One region of the Bacillus sp. BC05(2025) genome, then DNA from elsewhere that is predicted to be linked to it. Evidence: riboswitches for the same ligand, from Rfam matches in the RefSeq annotation. Region 1 holds a riboswitch; the other holds the start of a gene.
What was found. Region 1 has a riboswitch for cyclic di-AMP ahead of ACZ76X_RS10525 (hypothetical protein). Riboswitches for the same ligand answer to the same signal wherever they lie in the genome.

Region 1 (3,172 bases):
CATTGTATCCGTATTTAAATAAAGATAATACATCGAAAACAGCAGTGTTATGCGGGAGAAATACAGTTCAAATTAGACCACCTCATAAAGAGGAAATAGATTTTGAACGATATAAAGAGCTGCTGAATGATCGTGTGCATGATTTAAATATAAATCCATATTTATTATCATTTTCTGTGGAAGAAAAGAGATTAGTTGCTTTTAAAGATGGTCGTGTACTTGTACATGGAACGAAAGATATAAGCGAAGCAAAAACAATTTATCATCGCTATTTTGGATAGAAAAGGATGAGTGGGATGAAAGTAAATAAAGCTTTAACAATTGCAGGATCTGATAGTGGCGGCGGTGCCGGCATTCAAGCAGATTTAAAAACATTCCAAGAGCTTGGTGTGTACGGGATGACAGCTATTACAGCAATTACTGCTCAAAACACGCTTGGCGTTCAAGGGGTATATCCAGTTTCGTTAGAAGGTATTACGGAACAGTTGAATTCAATCGGTACGGATTTAACACCAGATGCTGTGAAACTAGGAATGTTATTTAACAGCGAAATTATTCAAATTGTAGCAGAACATATTAATAAATTTGGCTGGAATAATATTGTACTAGATCCTGTTATGATTGCTAAGGGCGGTGCATCATTATTACAACAAGAAGCAGTACAAGCATTAAAAGAATATTTATTACCAGTAGCAACCGTTGTAACACCGAATGTTCCTGAAGCAGAAGTGTTAACTGGGATGGAGATTCATAATGTTGAAGATAGTAAGGAAGCTGCGAAAGTACTGCATGAATTAGGTACGAAATACGTGCTTATGAAGGGTGGACATGCAGAATATCAAGGTAATGAAGTAGTTGATTTACTCTTTGATGGTGAGCAATTTATCGAATTTAGAAGTGAACGAATTCCTTCAAAGCAAACGCACGGAAGTGGGTGCACATTTGCTTCAGCGGTTACTGCAGGACTTGCGAAAGGATACTCCATTGAAGAGGCAGTTCAAGAAGCAAAACGATTTATTAGTATAGCAATTGAAGAGCCATTGAATATTGGAAGTGGTCATGGACCGACGAATCATTTTGCGTATAAGATGAATAATACACGTGTATAAAGACATGAGAAGCCAGTTTGCTAACTGGCTTTTTTTCTGTTTACTTTTTCAAAATACAGGAGTAATATATCAGCCAGAATATATTTTTTGTAATACGCTGAGTCCAATTATATGGAGCGGAGGAACCAATTTGTGCAGTGTCACTAGGGGTGAATCTTTCAATTTTGAAAGTAGGGCTACTCTCAAAGTCCGAATCCGACAGCTAACTTCGTAAGCGTCTTGAGAGAGGACGGTGCCATGATGGATACATCGCTTCATCGATCTGATTAGTATAGGGGAATATCAATCTATGTTTGATTTCTTTTATGCTAAGGAGGATGAGGTACATGGAATTAACACTTATTTGTGTTGGAGAAGAAAGTAAGGTAAATAGTCTAATAGATTTAGTAGCATTTCAACATGAGTTAATTATTTTTACAGCAAATGAAGAGATAGCGGCTGAAGTTAGGAATTGTGGATTTGATTGGACGTATAGTTGTAGTCGGGAGCAGGATTTTACTAGTATTTGTGAGTGTATTAAGAAGGTAATTTTACTAGGTGATGAGCTTCCAATCGTTAGCTTCTTTACAGAACATATTCGCTTTTCTTTTCAAGCACCTATTACTGTTGTTACAAGAAATAAACGATATCCAGCGAGGCTCTATGAAACAATTGGAGCTACACTTGTTGTGTTTACGAATTGTGATAATATTTCTTTTTTATTTTTTGAATAGGGTGGGGGAAAAGAAGATGAAGGTGTTGTTACTAGGAGATATAGCGAATCGTTGGGCGGTATCGGTAGAGCGAGTTCAAGAATTGGTGGTGCTCGATCCTATTTTTCCAAGGCCCTATATCATATTGCCATCGAAAGACGCTTTATATTTAAAAACAGATGTTATCGAATATGAGCAACTACATGCAGAATTGTCACAAGTTTATATTCGCGGGAGAAATTTACGTGCTTTTTTACGAGGAGAATAAATAGGGAGTGAAAAAAGAGCGAATGCGAAGTGCAGCAAGCTATGCACTTCATATCATTCGCTCTTTTTATTTCGTATTTAAAAGATCATTTCTGTGAAAAAGAAAGAAAAGACGAGAAAAGAGATGAAAGAGTATTAATAATACCTGATGTAAGCGTTTAAACAGATAGATATATTCTTATTTTTAGTAATTTGCCTCTTTACAAGTGAAATATAGAGGAGTATATTTACTCTCATAAATCATTCATAAAATTTCCAAAAAAACCTAAAATCGCTGAGTTCCAGAAATGGAGCGGGGGAACCAATTTTGTGCATCGTCACTTGGGGTGAATCTTTCAGTTTTGAAAGTAGGGCTACTCTTTAGGCCCGAATCCGACAGCTAACCTCGTAAGCGTTTAGAGAGGAGGTTTACTTTTTGTTGTTCATTTTTTGAACACTGAGTAGAGCTCAGTGTTCTTTTTTAATATTTTGATGGTAAAATTCTACAAATGGAGTGAGGGATAGTTATGTTAGATGTTGTAATGATCGGGATTTTCGTTGTGTTAGTCGCATCGATGGCAAGTCTTGCAAGTTGGTCAGATAAAGTTGTGAAAGAAGGGAAGCAATCATGATGATTGCCTTATCGGTTATTGTTGCAGCAATTACGTTGTACTTAGTGTATGCATTATTAAATCCGGAAAAGTTTTAATTAGGGGGAGTCATTCATTATGATCTGGGTCGCAGTTGTTATTACAATGCTGTTGTTTATTCTTGTGGCAAAGCCAACGGGAATTTATTTAGAGAAAGCTTTTCAAGGTAGTAAAAAGCTAGATAAAGTATTCGGGCCTTTTGAAAAACTTATTTTTAAAATTACGGGTGTAAAAGAATACAATCAAACGTGGAAACAGTACGCACTATCATTAGTTTTATTAAATGGATTTATGATTGTTGTCGTATATTTCATTTTCAGACTGCAAGGAGTATTGCCATTAAATCCAGCACACATTGAAGGAATGGAGCCTACGCTCGCTTTTAATACAGCAATTAGTTTTATGGCTGATACAAACTTACAGCATTATAGCGGTGAAAATGGTTTATCTTATTTATCACAATTAATTGGAATTA
Region 2 (3,172 bases), on a different contig from region 1:
ATGAATTTTCTACTACATGAGTCATACCAGCTACCGGAACGACAATTACATTTCCCTTAATCGGAACAAGTGGCTCACAAGTTTTTAAACTTAGTTGGTCTCCTACCGCATCATAATGCTTCTTAATTCGGTGGAACAAGAAGATAATAACAGGTAAGAAAATGAGGATCGACCATACTTGTGCAAATTTAGTTAAAAAGAACATACTCATTACGATAAAACTAATAACTGCACCAATCAAATTAATCGATAATCGTAAAATCCATCCTTCAGGTTTTTCACGAAGCCATTTTAATACCATACCAGTTTGAGAAAGGGTAAACGGAATAAATACACCTACTGCATATAACGGAATCAAATGTTCTGTTTGTCCTTGGAAAGCTACAATTAAAATAATCGAAGCAATTCCAAGTATAATAATACCGTTTGAGTATCCTAGGCGATCTCCTCTAATCGTAAACATTCTCGGTATAAATTTGTCTTTTGCAAGGTTAACTGCTAATAACGGAAATGCAGAATACCCTGTGTTAGCAGCAAGAATTAATATTAAAGCAGTTGTACCCTGTATGAAATAGTACATGAAATTACGTCCAAAAGTTTGTTCCGCAATTTGTGAAACAACTGTTACTTCTTTACTTGGAGTAATTCCGTAATAATAAGCTAAGAAAACAATTCCTGAAAATAAAACTGCAAGTAATGCACCCATTGCAAGCAATGTTCTCGCCGCATTGTTTGGTGCGGGATCTTTAAAGTTTGGAATTGCGTTTGAAATTGCTTCAACACCTGTTAAAGCAGAACTACCTGATGCAAATGCTCGTAACAGTAAGAACAAACTAATCCCTGCAACTGGTGTTCCAATCGGCGTGTGTAAGGCCTGCGACACTTGACCAGTTAAAATATTATAGATCCCTACCCCAATTAATATAAATAGTGCTAAAACGAATAAATAAACTGGATATGCTAAAACGGAAGCTGATTCCGTTACGCCTCTTAAATTTAATATCGTAATTAATATAACAAATATAACTGCAATAATTACTTTATGTGCATGTAAGCTAGGAAAAGCAGACGTAATCGCATCTGTACCTGCAGATACACTTACTGCAACAGTTAAAATATAATCGACTAATAAAGATCCTCCAGCTATTAACCCTGGATTCATCCCTAAATTTTCTTTTGATACAACATACGCGCCTCCGCCATGCGGATAGGCAAAAATAATTTGACGATAAGATAAAATAAGGGCTGTCAATAATACTAATACCCCAACGGCGATCGGAATTGAATACCAATAAGCAATCGCCCCAAGACCTGCTAAAGCAATTAAAATTTGCTCTGGTCCGTATGCAACCGATGACAATGCGTCAGAAGATAAAATAGCTAACGCCTTCGTTTTATTGAGCTTTTGTTCTCCAAGCTCAGTTGATTTTAACGGTCTTCCAATTAAAAATCTTTTAATAGATGAAACCACAGCTGTCCACTCTCCAATAATTTTGTACGAACTTTTCTGCTAGTTACAGCGGATAAACTATTTCCTCAGAAAACAAAAAATGTCTACAAGCCATAACGAAATAGACTTGTAGACATTATATTTTTTGTCGCACAAGCTCCACCTTCCTTCTCAATATAACGCTTACGAGGTTAGCTGTCGGATTCGGGCCTATGAGTAGCCCTACCTTTTTCAAGGATTCACCCCATTGGATTAAGAACTAATCCATAAGAACGGGTCCCCCGCACCATGCGGTTTCAGCGATTTAGAAAATTGAAACTGTGGATTATAATACTCCTTTATTTTCAAAATGTAAATAAAAATTTTTAAAAAGAAAAAAATTAAATGATTTCGCATAATTCGCCGGTAAACATACATAATGAATACTAAAAAATTGATAAAGGAGACCCACATGTCTAAAGAAAAGAAGCCTATTTTTTCCGATTCCTATTTAGATGCATTAGCAAATGAAATTAATCAATTATACGGTAAACGTGAACAGGAAATAAATTTGACAGATCGAACGAAAAGAAATAAATAATTTGTCATAAAAAAAGAAAGCAATACACTTATATATTGCTTTCTTTTTATTTTTTCATACATCTAATTCTATCGCTGATTTGTTAAAGGTCATTTCTTCATACACTTTCAAATTTTGATATACCGCACCTAATAATGGTGCTTCTATAGAAAATTGTTTTGTTACATTTAGTAAGTATCCTTGTAAGTGCTCGCCTTCAATGAACGAACCTTTTTCCATATCACGCTGCATCGATGACTTCATATTATACGAAATTTTATCAATTGTTTTCATATGTTCTTGGGCAATATTATCTTTAATTGGAGCTCCTATACATCTCATAATTTGCATACATTCTTCAAATAAGTTTTGGATAAAATCGCGTCCACCTTCGCTTTCACGAATCGGTCCTATCGGTGCCCGCATTAATGTCGTCACACCCGACATTACAGTAATAAATAAATATTTATGCCACATATCTTGCATAATGTTTTCACTTAAAACAAAACTAGATTTCGTACCTGTAAATGCTTTAGCAATATGCTTTATTCTCTCTGAATCTTGAAGCTGTATTTCGCCAAACACAAGTCTGTTGGCAACACTCATTTGTACAATTTCCCCTTGATCATTTAACGTCGTCTCGATAAAGCATAAACCGCCAATCACTTTCTCTTCACCAAATTCTTTTTGTAATAGTGATACATGAGCGATACCATTTAATAATGGAATGATGACAGTATTCTCACCTACAAACGGCTTCAAATCTTGGATTGCATCGTTTAAGTGATACGCTTTTGTTGAAAATAAAATGACATCAAATGAAGAAGGTTGATCTTCTTTCGTTATTAATTTCGGTTGGAAGGAAAAATCACCATTAACACTACGAATAACAAGCCCCTTTTCCTCTAATTGCTGTTTTCTTTTACTGCGAACAAGAAACGTAACATCTTCCCCTTTTTCGACTAATCGTCCTCCAAAAAAGCCTCCAACGCCACCCGCTCCTAATACTAAAATACGCATACAACATCCCCCTTTTCAAAATACAATTTTATAACATTCAGTATACATAACATTATACATGTCCCCTACTAAATAAGCTGAATTTTCATTCTTAACTGAGTATAGAACAGTGGTTATTTTCAAATAAATTTGGGCATGTTGTT

Region 2: another riboswitch for cyclic di-AMP. It lies ahead of ACZ76X_RS14735 (APC family permease); the one in region 1 lies ahead of ACZ76X_RS10525 (hypothetical protein).

Annotation. Positions count from the first base shown of each region.
Region 1 covers NZ_JBWYRA010000002.1:898,251-901,422, reverse strand. The annotation lists gene thiF (thiazole biosynthesis adenylyltransferase ThiF) at 1-281, shown strand, start outside; gene thiD (bifunctional hydroxymethylpyrimidine kinase/phosphomethylpyrimidine kinase) at 288-1,109, shown strand; cyclic di-AMP (ydaO/yuaA leader) riboswitch at 1,195-1,342, shown strand; gene ACZ76X_RS10525 (hypothetical protein) at 1,436-1,822, shown strand; gene ACZ76X_RS10520 (hypothetical protein) at 1,839-2,069, shown strand; cyclic di-AMP (ydaO/yuaA leader) riboswitch at 2,331-2,476, shown strand; gene ACZ76X_RS10515 (SipW-dependent-type signal peptide-containing protein) at 2,575-2,679, shown strand; gene kdpF (K(+)-transporting ATPase subunit F) at 2,676-2,756, shown strand; gene kdpA (potassium-transporting ATPase subunit KdpA) at 2,776-3,172, shown strand, end outside.
Region 2 covers NZ_JBWYRA010000004.1:106,323-109,494, reverse strand. The annotation lists gene ACZ76X_RS14735 (APC family permease) at 1-1,471, opposite strand, end outside; cyclic di-AMP (ydaO/yuaA leader) riboswitch at 1,616-1,762, opposite strand; gene ACZ76X_RS14730 (hypothetical protein) at 1,902-2,030, shown strand; gene panE (2-dehydropantoate 2-reductase) at 2,085-3,029, opposite strand.